DNA from 4 places in the Virgibacillus salarius genome. Region 4 is predicted to be linked to each of the others. Evidence: riboswitches for the same ligand, from Rfam matches in the RefSeq annotation. Region 4 holds a riboswitch; each other region holds the start of a gene.

Region 1 (3,164 bases), on a different contig from region 4:
ACCTACGAGTCCAATGGTGGCAATCGTAATACCCAATAACAAGGAGCTAAGCGCTTCTGGAATAAGGAAGCGCATAATTATCTGTTTAGGTGTTGCACCCATAGCCTGTGCTGCCTCCATCACACCTGGATCAACCTCTAGTAGTGAATTTTCTATTAATCGAGCAATATATGGGCCAGCATATAAAATCATTGGAACAATAGCTGCCGCAGTTCCAATTGAAGTTCCAACTACCAAACGAGTAAATGGTATGACAGCAACCATTAAGATAATAAACGGAATAGATCGGAACACATTTATAATGGCATTTAATACGGTAAAAACTGCTTTATTTTCCCATAAATGACCTTTTCTTGTGACAACAAGTAAAATCCCTAAGATTAGACCAATTACAAACGAAAAAAGCAAGGAAACGCCAACCATTACAATAGTCTCCCATAATGCTTCCACAATTTGTTGACCATTAACTAACATCTGCTAGCACCTCCTTTACCGTTACCTTCTGTTGGTGAATATGCATGATAGCACGATTTATTTCATTTTCATCACCATCTAGTTTGACGATTAAATTGCCAAATGGTGTTCCCTGTAGCTCCGTAATACTGCCAAATAACACATTTACATCAACCGCATATTGCTTAGCAATTTCTGATAATAGCGGTCGTCCCGTCGATTCCCCAAGGAATACAATTCGATAAATTTTCTGACGTTGATCCAGCACTTTTAACAGCTCATATACGGATCTAGGAATATCATCATGCATCACAGACCGTACAAATTTATGTGCAATCTCTGTCTTTGGCTGTGCAAACACTTCGAATACGGAACCTGCTTCTACTACTTTCCCCTCATCCAATACCGCTACCTTATCGCAAATCTCGCGAATAACCCCCATTTCATGCGTAATAATCAAAATGGTTAGGTTATATTCTTCATTTATCTTCTTTAGCAGCTGTAAAATTGATTTCGTAGTTTCTGGATCTAGTGCTGAAGTTGCTTCGTCACATAATAATACCTTTGGCTTCGTAGCAAGGGCACGAGCAATTCCTACACGCTGCTTTTGTCCACCAGATAGTTGATCTGGATAATTATCTGCTTTATCTTTTAATCCAACAAACTCTAGTAGTTCTATAACCCGACGCTTCACTTCATCTTTTGGTACATTAGCAAGTAATAACGGCATCGCTACATTTGCGAATACTGTTTTAGCATTTAATAAATTAAAATGCTGAAAAATCATCCCGATGCTTCGTTTAGCTTCACGTAGATCCTTTGGAGAAAGGCTTAGCAAATCTTGATTATTAACCGTTACTTTTCCCGAAGAGGGACGTTCTAATAGGTTCACACAACGAATAAGGGAACTTTTCCCAGCACCACTAAAACCGATAACACCAAAGATTTCACCTTTTTCAATGTGCAAATTCACATCTTCTAATGCCTTTATTTGTTGTTGCTTTCCATTATAAATTTTACTTACACGTTCAAACGTAATCATGATGTATCACTCCTTTATGTCTGTACTAAAAATGCCTCTTCAGTTAAGAAGAGGCATCCATATACTATCCTCTTCTTATCTTTCAAGCTCTTAGCTTGCTGGATTTGGCACAGTACTTCATAGAGTCTGTTGCCGAGGTTTCAAAGGGCCAGTCCCTCCACCTCTCTGGATAAGAAGTTACGCTATAAAATTTTGTTCCGAATAAAAAAATCCCTCCTTGTTTGTAAGAAGAGATTTCCATATCTATTGGCGCTCTCTTCTTATTTTCCAAGCACAAATGACTTGTTGGATTTGGCACAGTACTTTGTAAAGTCCGCTGCCGAGGCTTCAAAGGGCCAATTCCCTCCACCTCTCTGAATAAGAAGTTTATATTTTGTAATTGATATATACAATACTACGCTTGCGACATCCTGTCAATTACTATTTGAAAATTTTTTATAAACCTGTCATTTATTTTTCTAACCGTTTATTGCTTTACTAAAAAAATTCTGTATAATTAGTCATAGTGATAATGATTCTCATTATCATCAATGGCGAAGGAGGTAATTATAATATGCAACATTTAGATATTACAGATGTAACTATTGTTGGTGGTGGACCAGCAGGTTTATATGCATCTTTTTATAGTGGCATGAGGGATTTATCAACTCGTATTATAGAATATCAACCAAAGCTTGGTGGTAAGGTACACGTATATCCAGAGAAAATGATTTGGGATGTAGGTGGATTAACTCCTGTAACTGGAGCTACCTTAATTGATCAAATGGCAGAGCAAGCATTGACATTCGATCCTGAAGTCATTCTCAACGAAAAAGTTACAAAAATAGAGAAAAATGAAGATAACCTATTTGTATTAACTTCCCATTCTGGTAATCAATATTTAAGTAAAACAGTAATTCTTGCAGTTGGTGGCGGTATATTAAATCCAATTAAAATTGATATTGAAGGTGCAGATCGATTTGAGGTAACAAATCTGCATTATACCGTACAAAGTCTTGAGCATTTCAAAAATAAAAACATTATCATATCTGGTGGGGGAAACTCAGCCATTGATTGGGCTAACGAATTAGAACCAATAGCTAAGCAGCTACATATGGTGCATCGTAAAAATGAATTTACAGGACATGAAGCACATATTTCGCAAATCATGAATTCTACAGCTAACATCCATTTTAATTCAACCATTGAGAAGTTGCATGCTAATGCACAAGGCGATCAAATCGAAGCCGTGGAAATACGAAACCACGAGACAAATCAAGAAGAAGAAGTGAAAACAGATGCGCTTATCATTAGCTATGGCTATGAACGAGAATTAACGTTTATTAAAGAAAGCCCTTTAAATATTGAAATAGAAAGGGATTTCTTTGTAAAAGGAACCTCGAAATCAGCTACTTCCATTGAAGGTCTTTATGCAGCTGGTGATATCTTATCGTTTGATGGGAAGGTACACTTAATTGCTGGAGCATTTGTAGATGCAGCGAATGCCGTTAATCAAGCAAAACTATTATTAGAACCTGATGCAACAGCAAAAGCAAGGGTATCTTCACATAACGATAAATTTAATTCAAGAAATAAAGCGCTATTAAGGCATCTATATCAAAAATCATAAGCTAAGGAGATTGAAAATGATTAAAAAATTGCGCTTACCAGTTTTTCTAGTTATTCTTGC
Region 2 (3,164 bases), on a different contig from region 4:
TGCGCTTATTTCAAAGCAAGAAGGTAGGGTAGCCTCCTGAACAATAAGTGAATGATACCTTGTGACAGCTAACGGATTTTTAAGCTTTTTGAATATACCTTTATGATCATGGGTAATCATTGAAACCTTACCATGCATTGGTTGTTTGGCTTTTACAATACTAGCACCAAAGGCTTGAGCAATCGTTTGATGCCCTAAACAAATTCCAATTATTGGATATAGCGTATACAGTTTTCTTACAATCTCTAGACATATACCTGCAGAAGCCGGGTTTCCAGGTCCAGGAGAGAGCAATATGCTAGATGGGTTTAATCGTTTAATGTCTGCTATTGAGATTTCATCATTGCGAGCGACATATACTTGCTGGTTTAGCTGCTTCATATATTGTACAAGATTAAATGTGAATGAATCATAATTATCGATGACTAATATCATGTAGTTACCTACTCTCTTATAAACACTTCATGCGTTATTATAGCAAATGTAGGTTAATAAGCATATGTATCCACTTCAATTAATGCTTGTTTTAAATCCTCTATTAATTCATTTGGTTGTTCAATTCCAACTGAAAACCGTAGCAGTTGGTCGTCAACACCACGCTTTATTCTTTCATCTCTAGGTATGTCAGCGTGAGTTTGTGTTGCTGGATAAGTAATAAAACTTTCCACCCCTCCTAAACTTTCAGCAAAAATGATAAGCTTCAAACTTTGAAGGAAAGGATCTATCCATTTACTTTTTCGTAAGCGAAAAGATAACATACCACCTCTTCCTGGATATAGAACATTATCAACCATTGGATGCTCTTGCAAAAAGGATACGATAAGCTTTGCATTGGCTTCATGTTTTTCCACCCGAAGCGCTAGTGTTTTTAATCCTCGAATTAATAGCCAAGAGTCAAAAGGTGATAGCACAGCACCTGAAGCATTGTGGTAATTGGCTAATTTTTCAGACAAGGATTTACCTTTTGCCACTACTAATCCAGCGAGTACATCGTTATGACCACCAATGTATTTCGTGCCACTATGAATGACGATATCAGCCCCTGACTCAATTGGCCGTTGAAGTAGCGGGGTCAGAAAAGTATTGTCAACAATTAATAGTACATTATATTGGTGCGCTAATTCCGCAACTTTTACAATATCTATCTCTTGCATTAGGGGATTTGTAGGTGTTTCAATAAAGATTGCTCTTGTTTTCGAGGATATCAGTCGCCGCGTTTCTCCGTCATTCTTGAAATCTGTATATGTTGTCTGAATTTGATATGCAGCGGCGTAATGCTCTAATAATCGGTACGTTCCTCCGTATACATCACTCGTTACAATGAGTTCATCCCCAGCATTAAAAAGAGAGAATACTAATTGAATGGCTGCCATTCCAGAACTGCAAGCATACCCACTGTCAGCGGATTCCAATTTAGCGATTCCTTCCTCTAGTAAGGTTCTTGTAGGATTTTTCGTTCTTGAGTAATCATAGCCTGATGATTGTCCCAGTCCGTGGTGCTGGTAGGCAGTTGACAAATAAATAGGTGCGCTAACTGCTCCAGTAGCTTTATCACTCTTATTTCCTAATTGTACTAATTCTGTTTCAATGCTTCTTCGTGACATAATATCCATCCCTTCATTCGATGAAAAAAGCCTCTTCTAATTAAATAAGAAGAGGCTTACATCATTCGGTTACTCTTCCTATCTGCATGCTTTCGAGCATCTGGAATTGGCACAGTTCTCTTTATAAGTCTGTTGCCGAGGCTTCAAAGGGCCAGTCCCTCCACCTCTCTGGATAAGAAAATAGTTTATGTAATTTTTAAAATAGATTACAGTTGTTTTTGCTATTTGTCAAGGGAAACTTAGGGATTTACTCCAATGTACAGTTTACAGCATTTAGATAACATGGTTTCATCTGAAGATAAGTGGAAAATAAAAGCAGATACGAAATATCGCAAGAAATAAATTAGTTAAAACATTCTAAAAATTAGTTGACTAATTTTTCTCGCTAATCTATACTATTAATAACTTCACAGGAGAAACTATTTGGTTAAATACTGGAAAAATATAATAAATAGTAAAAAATCAATGGAAAAAGCCATTTAATTCTGGTTATTAATTACATGATGTTAATAGGTGATCAAATGAAAATTAAGAATCAAGATTTTTTAAAAAAAGAAAATAGAAGTTTAGTCTTAGAAATAATTCTTAATCAAGGTCCGATCTCACGTGCCGAAATTGCCAAACAAACGTCGATGAGTCCTACTTCTGCTTCTCGAATTGTTGCATCATTACAAGAAAATAAGCTAATAAGAGAGATGAATATGTCTAGCGAAGGAATTGGCAGGAAGGCCACTTATTTTATTCCAAATGAACATTCTGTATTCTCAATTGGTGTTGAAATTGACCAGAAAGTTATTCGGATCGGTTTAATGAATTTTATAGGAAAGTTAACCATTCTGAAGTACTTTGACTATCAATCAATAGATCCAGTGGCAACAGTTCAATTTATAGCAGACCATATATTACAAATGATTGACGACGAAAATCTTACATCGGATCAAATTGCTGGAGTTTGTATTGGCTTACCAGGACTTATTGAGAATGACAAAGGTGAGGTGAAATTATCTGCGCAATTTGATTGGAAAAATATCCCTTTACAAGAGATGGTTGAAGAGAAAGTAGGCTTTACCGTATTCGTGGACAATGAATTAAAATTGAAAGCGCTTGCTGAGTATATTAGTGATCCTGAACCAAAAAAAGCGTATATGGCAATGATTGGTTTTGGTAGTGGGGTAGGTTCTGCGTTAATAAAGAAAGGAGAAATCTATCGAGGTGAAGGAAACTTCTCAGGAGAAATCGGACATACTATCGTTGATCCTTATGGAATTTATTGTCCATGTGGGAATTTTGGCTGTCTCCAAACGTATATTGCTGAAAAGTTTTTGTTAGATGAAGCATCTAAAACAAAAGAGATTGAAAATATTCAGGCCTTAATCATTGAATATGAAAATGGAGAAAAGTGGGCAAGAAATATAGTTGATAAAGCAATTACCTATGCAGCAATTACGATTAATAATGTTGTTTGCGTATACAATCCAGATTCCGTCGTTCTTGCTGGTAGTTTAATTGAAAGGTTTCCGCAAATTAAAGATCAAATTATTGAAAAGTGTGAGAATCAGA
Region 3 (3,164 bases), on a different contig from region 4:
TGCTCGATGCTGTCTTTAATCATAGTGGATTTTACTTTCCTCCGTTCCAGGATGTACTAGAAAAACAGGAGCAATCAAGTTATACGGATTGGTTTCATATAAAAGATTTTCCTATCCGTACGGAACCAGTACCAAATTACGATACGTTTGCTTTTGTATCGACAATGCCCAAATTAAATACAGAAAACGCTGCAGTACGAAATTATTTATTACAAGTGGCTCGTTATTGGATTAAGGAATTCGACATTGATGGCTGGCGCTTAGACGTTGCTAATGAAATTGACCATTCTTTCTGGAGAGACTTCCGTCGTACAGTTAAAGAGGCCAAACCAGATGCCTATATTTTAGGTGAGATTTGGCATGATTCAATGCCTTGGCTACATGGAGACCAATTTGATGCAGTTATGAATTATCCATTTACAAACAGTGTCATTGATTTTTTTAGCAAAAATGAAATAAAAGCATCTGACTTTACAGCGTCAATTTCAACATTACTGCATATGTACCCACGAAATATTAATGAAGTAGCCTTTAATCTCTTGGATAGTCATGACACGCCTCGCGTGTTAACATTAGCAAATGGTAATGTAGAAAAAGTAAAATTAATGTATTTATTTCAACTATCATTTGCGGGAACACCCTGCATTTATTACGGTGATGAAATTGGCATGCAAGGTGGTGAAGATCCTGGATGTCGCTCATGTATGGAATGGAACACCAACAGGCAAAATCTTGAACTATTTCAATTCATTCAAACACTCATCACATTGCGAAAAACAGATCCCCTTTTTGGCAATTATGGTAATTTCAGATTTATTTATGATGATAATGAAGCAAATCTTATTTGCTATGAAAAAAGGAATATAAATAGGCGCCTAGTTTTTATTTTACACGCAGGAAAAATGAAAACAAAGCTTAGCATCCATTCTATCATGGACGAGACTAAATCTATTAGTGAATGGTTCCTATCAAAACAAGGAATGATCAGGAAAGCATTGGATTCTAAAACCGATCCATTAATAATACAGCCACTTAGCTATCGTATTTTTGAAATGTAATAATTTTTTAAAATTTTCTCTTGACAGTCTATTTACTTTCTAAGATAATGAGTACAATCAAAACTTCATAATTTACCTATCGAGAGTCAGGGGAGGAAACTGGTCCATTGATCCTGCGGCAACCATACTCATTCAAAAAGAGTAATACGGTGCTAAATCCAGCAAACGAAAGTTGTTTGAAAGATGGGAACTGTAATGTATAAGCCAATCAAACCTCTTTCAATCTGAAAAGAGGTTTTTATTTTTTTCTCTAACTATTTTGGTGATTTAAAAGGAGGGATCAGATGGCACAGATCGATGATACGAAAATAAACGATATTATTTCAGCAATTCAAAGGGTCGAGTTTGGATCATTAGTAATTACGGTTCATGAAGGAGAGGTTACACAAATTGACACAACGGAGAAAAAACGCTATCCATTAAAACCAAAAGTAAAGAGAAAGTGATAGGAAAATAATTCTTTCACTTCTTTCATTATTACTCCACTTTGTTCGTATGTTGCGCTTATTGGAACACCAATGGCCATATTTGCAAAGTCGAAGTAAAGCTACTTAAATAACTTTCGCTTATGCTGATTAGACGACTAAAGGCACCCACTTGAAGAAGAATATATTCTTCGTATTAGTAGGGTGTCTTTTTTTAAATAAAAATTGGAAAGGAGTGTGATGAGAGATGGATTTATTAACTGAATTAGATAGAAGAATCCTTATTGGTGATGGTGCAATGGGGTCTTTACTTTATTCCTATGGAGTGGATCACTGCTTTGAAGAATTAAATCTTACATTAGAAGAACAAATTGCACAAATTCACCAAGCATATATTCATGCTGGTGCTGATTTAATTCAAACAAATACGTATGGTGCCAATTATATTAAGCTCGCCAGATATGGATTAGAGGATCAAGTAAAAAAAATCAATACAGCCGCTATAAAAATAGCAAAGCAAACGGCTAGTGAGGATGTATTTGTGCTTGGAACGATTGGTGGTATACATGGTACACAAACACTTCAAGCCACGAATGATGAAATTAAGAGAAGCTTTAGAGAACAGTTATATTGTTTACTATTGGAGGGGGTAGACGGTCTAATCTTAGAAACCTACTACGATCTAGAAGAGTTGACAACTGTACTTGAAATAGCTAGAGAAGAGACAGCGCTACCAATTATAGCGAATGTATCCATGCATGAGGCAGGTATACTACAAAACGGCATCCCTTTACCAGAGGCATTACAACGGTTACAAAACACAGGAGCAGATATTGTCGGAATTAATTGCCGCTTAGGTCCATTTCATATGCTTGATTCTTTAAAGGAGGTCCCTTTACTAGAAAGGTCATTTCTTGCAGCTTATCCAAATGCTAGTCTTCCTGCATATCGTGACGGAAAACTTATCTATGAAAATGAGCCAGATTATTTTAAAAGCTGTGCCAAAGATTTTCGTAATGAAGGGGTAAGGCTTCTTGGAGGATGTTGTGGAACAACTCCCGCCCATATTCAAGCAATTGCAGAGGGCGTTAAAGATTTAGAGCCGTTACAGGAAAAAGAAGTAATTCCTAAAGCAGAACCGATTGAAATTCGTAATAGTCCAATAGATAAAGAGCCCCGCTTAATAGATATGGTAAAGCAAAGACATTCTATTATCGTTGAATTCGACGCACCGAAACACTTAGATACGGAGGAGTATTTGGAAGGGATTAGAGCTTTAGATAAAGCAGGTATTGATGCAATTACACTTGCTGACAATTCATTGGCAACACCTAGAATCAGCAATATAGCAATCGCTGCAAAAATCAAACAGGAAATTGGTATCAAACCACTCGTGCATTTAACTTGTAGAGATCGCAATTTAATCGGATTGCAATCACATCTAATGGGATTACATGCACTTGAGATCAATGAAATCCTAGCCATTACTGGAGACCCTACTAAAATAGGAGATTTCCCTGGGGCAACATCGGTTTTCGACCTAACATCACTTGACTTAATTAAACTCATAAAACAATTTAATCAAGGTTTGTCATTCTCTGGTAAATCACTTAGACAACCTACTAAGTTTCAAGTTGGTGCGGCCTTTAATCCCAATGTTGCAAGACTAGATAAAGCTGTT
Region 4 (3,164 bases):
CGCTCCTCTTAACTTGTTCATTTTATATCGTTCTTATCTTTTGTCTAACTTTCTTGATACATAATCGCCAATAAATTGAAATAGAAAAACAATGCATACAATAATGATGGAACATATAAGTACAACATCAAAGTCCCTACGTTGAAAGCCAGAGTAGTAGGCGTAGCTGCCTAATCCACCTGCACCAATTGCACCTGCCATCGCTGTATAACCAATTAATGCAATAGCTGTTACCGTAATACCCGAGATCAATGCTGGCATTGATTCAGGTAACAATACTTTAAAAATAATCGTACTGGTCTTTGCTCCCATTGCCTTTGCAGCCTCAACGACACCTTTGTCAACCTCTCTCAGTGCTATTTCTACAAGCCTTCCATAAAATGGAGCTGCGCCAATAATTAATGCTGGTAACGCCGCGTTTGGACCACGGATAGTTCCAATTAAAAAGTTAGTAAACGGGAAAAGCAACAAAATCAATATAATAAAGGGAATAGCTCGAAATACATTTACTACCGTCGCTATAACAAGATTTAATAACTTATTCTGCCAAATTCCACCTTTTTGAGTAAGGAATAGAAGCAATCCTAACAATAACCCAATAATAAACGTTCCAACTAAAGCAATGATCGTCATATAAAAAGTCTCATAAGTTGCTTCTATAAAATCTTCTACTTTAATATTTGGTAATAAATTAGTTAGCATCGTGGATAACCTCCAATTCTACGGAGGTTTCTTCACGAACAAACGAAATAGCTTTGTTCATATCTTTTTCATTACCGTCCATTTGAATAAATAAGGTTCCATAGGCACCAGCCTGTGTTTGCGTTATTTTCCCTTGTAAAATGCTAATGTCCACACCATATTTTTTTATAATTTGACTAATTAATGCGTCGTTCGTTGTTTCTCCAACAAAATGAAGTCTGATTAGCTTTCCATTTTGATAACGGTTCATAACATGTGATATATCACTATCTTCCTCGTCAGACCCCATAATTTGTTTGACGAACTTTTTAGTAACAGTTTGCTTTGGATGTAGAAACACATCGAGTACATTCCCTTGTTCTACAATCTTTCCATTTTCCATAACAGCAACTTGATTACATATTTTTCGAATCACTTGCATTTCATGTGTAATAAGAATAATAGTTAACCCTAAATTTTTATTAATATTAACAAGTAAATCTAATATTGCGTTCGTCGTTTCTGGGTCAAGTGCCGAAGTTGCTTCATCACATAATAAAACCTTTGGCTTATTTGCCAAGGCACGTGCAATACCGACTCGCTGCTTCTGACCACCACTTAGCTGGGCGGGGTAGGATGTTTCTTTTCCCGTTAACCCAACTAGCTCAATCAATGTTTTTACACGATTATCCCTTTCCGCTTTAGGAATCCCAGCTATTTCCAAAGGAAAAGCAATATTATCGGCAACAGTTCGCGACCAGAGCAAATTAAAATGCTGGAATACCATCCCAATATCTTGCCTTACTAATCGAAGTTCTCGTTTATTTAATGTCGTAATTTCCTTGTTATTCATTGTAATTCGACCACTGGTTGGTTCTTCAAGGCGATTTAATAATCGAACGAACGTACTTTTACCCGCTCCGCTATAACCAATAACACCAAAGATGTCTCCTTGATCAATCGAAAGGGTCAAATTATCTACAGCTGCTGTATTGCTTTTGTTTGAAGTAAAGACCTTACTCAAACCCTGTATCGATATCACACGTAATCCTCCTTTTATTTACATACATTTGTATTATGTCCTTAAATACAATTAAAAACGCCTTTCTGTAAGAGAACAGAAAGACGTTTGTTTGCCTTTTCGTCCCCTCATCTATCAAAGCCTAGGCTTTGCAGGAATTAGCACCTTTCAAGCATGATAGCTTGAAGGTTGCCGCGGTTTCATAGGGCCAGTCCCTCCACCGCTCAAGATAAGAGTTTTCAACTATTTAATTACGATAAAAGATATATTAGCATGCTGTATAAACAATGTCAACGATTTTCAGCTAACTATTCTTAAACATTTCCGGCTTATAATCTAATAAATATCGATAAATATTAGGTATGGAATGAAATGCGTACACTTTTTCTACAATTCGATTATCCTTCTTAACAACAAGACACGGTACACTTTCTATTTGATTATCCTGCATAAATTCTGGATACAAGGATGCATTCATCTCATAAAAAATGTCTTCTTGATGTACAGACTCAATTTTCTTTAGCATGGACCTTGCTAAATTGCACGTACCACAAAAAGGAGTAAATATATAAAGAAGGTAGTGGTCTCTTTTCAAAAGTTCGGCTGTAATTTGTTGCAAACATATCACCTTATTTAAACTCATTCATAGTGCTTGCTAAGTCCTACCCATTACTTTTACACCTTGTTTAGATTAAGAAAATCGGATTAACAGCGATTCGTTTACTCACTAATACTTGAGCTAAAATATTTTCAGGAGTTGTTGCTACTTCTCGATATTCACTACTAACATAGATGTGTTCTGCATGTGGTAGTTCTCTTGCCAATTGCTTTCGCAGTTTTTGGCCTGATTCATCCTCATCTACTAAAATGTAGACGTCTTTATCATCTAATGCGTAATCCTCTAACATTTGATCGAATCGTTCAACACCTAATGTTCCATTCGTACATATAATCGTTACATCGTCAGTAATAACCTTTCTAATTTGCTTTTTATCTGTTAAGCCTTCTACGATAATAATTTTTTCTAATTCGTCAGTTATCATCACATAGCACTCCTCAGTAAATCAAGCGGAAGGTTTTAATATCGCTCACTTCTACTATGTTATCAGTAGTTGTCTTTTCGAAATGTGACTTTCCTTTATTATATGATGAAATGTAGTTATTTAGTGATACGTCCAATTCGTAATGTTGAGCAATTAGTATAGCTGTAAAAACATGGCTGATTCCAACCAAAGGTTGTTTATCAGCCATTTATTTTTCTGATATGCAATTAGTCTTGATTTACGATCTCATCATATGCATCAGCAGATAATAAATCATCAAGCTCTGTCTCTTCAGATGGTTCAATCACGACCATCCAAGCTTTCTCGTAAGGAGATTCATTTACGAATTCAGGGCTATCCTCTAGCTCTTCATTCACTTCAATAACCTTACCGCTAATTGGAGCATATAATTCAGAAAC

Evidence for each region. A riboswitch is a leader RNA that binds a small molecule or an ion and turns the genes downstream of it on or off. The one in region 4 is predicted to bind S-adenosylmethionine.
Region 1: it holds a riboswitch for S-adenosylmethionine, as region 4 does, so the genes downstream of both, ABDZ84_RS01520 (methionine ABC transporter ATP-binding protein) here and ABDZ84_RS15430 (methionine ABC transporter ATP-binding protein) in region 4, are expected to answer to the same signal.
Region 2: it holds a riboswitch for S-adenosylmethionine, as region 4 does, so the genes downstream of both, ABDZ84_RS17735 (methionine biosynthesis PLP-dependent protein) here and ABDZ84_RS15430 (methionine ABC transporter ATP-binding protein) in region 4, are expected to answer to the same signal.
Region 3: it holds a riboswitch for S-adenosylmethionine, as region 4 does, so the genes downstream of both, ABDZ84_RS06375 (YezD family protein) here and ABDZ84_RS15430 (methionine ABC transporter ATP-binding protein) in region 4, are expected to answer to the same signal.

The regions. Positions count from the first base shown of each region.
Region 1 covers NZ_BAAACY010000008.1:62,223-65,386, forward strand. The annotation lists gene ABDZ84_RS01515 (methionine ABC transporter permease) at 1-474, opposite strand, end outside; gene ABDZ84_RS01520 (methionine ABC transporter ATP-binding protein) at 464-1,495, opposite strand; SAM riboswitch class I at 1,568-1,671, opposite strand; SAM riboswitch class I at 1,753-1,859, opposite strand; gene ABDZ84_RS01525 (NAD(P)/FAD-dependent oxidoreductase) at 2,049-3,104, shown strand; gene ABDZ84_RS01530 (ABC transporter substrate-binding protein) at 3,121-3,164, shown strand, end outside.
Region 2 covers NZ_BAAACY010000145.1:37,863-41,026, forward strand. The annotation lists gene ABDZ84_RS17730 (anthranilate synthase component II) at 1-435, opposite strand, end outside; gene ABDZ84_RS17735 (methionine biosynthesis PLP-dependent protein) at 489-1,604, opposite strand; SAM riboswitch class I at 1,680-1,783, opposite strand; gene ABDZ84_RS17740 (ROK family transcriptional regulator) at 2,126-3,164, shown strand, end outside.
Region 3 covers NZ_BAAACY010000043.1:29,284-32,447, reverse strand. The annotation lists gene ABDZ84_RS06380 (glycoside hydrolase family 13 protein) at 1-1,058, shown strand, start outside; SAM riboswitch class I at 1,132-1,248, shown strand; gene ABDZ84_RS06375 (YezD family protein) at 1,343-1,504, shown strand; gene ABDZ84_RS06370 (bifunctional homocysteine S-methyltransferase/methylenetetrahydrofolate reductase) at 1,731-3,164, shown strand, end outside.
Region 4 covers NZ_BAAACY010000121.1:12,878-16,041, reverse strand. The annotation lists gene ABDZ84_RS15435 (methionine ABC transporter permease) at 34-702, opposite strand; gene ABDZ84_RS15430 (methionine ABC transporter ATP-binding protein) at 692-1,723, opposite strand; SAM riboswitch class I at 1,828-1,938, opposite strand; gene ABDZ84_RS15425 (thioredoxin family protein) at 2,007-2,330, opposite strand; gene ABDZ84_RS15420 (toprim domain-containing protein) at 2,389-2,745, opposite strand; gene gcvH (glycine cleavage system protein GcvH) at 2,973-3,164, opposite strand, start outside.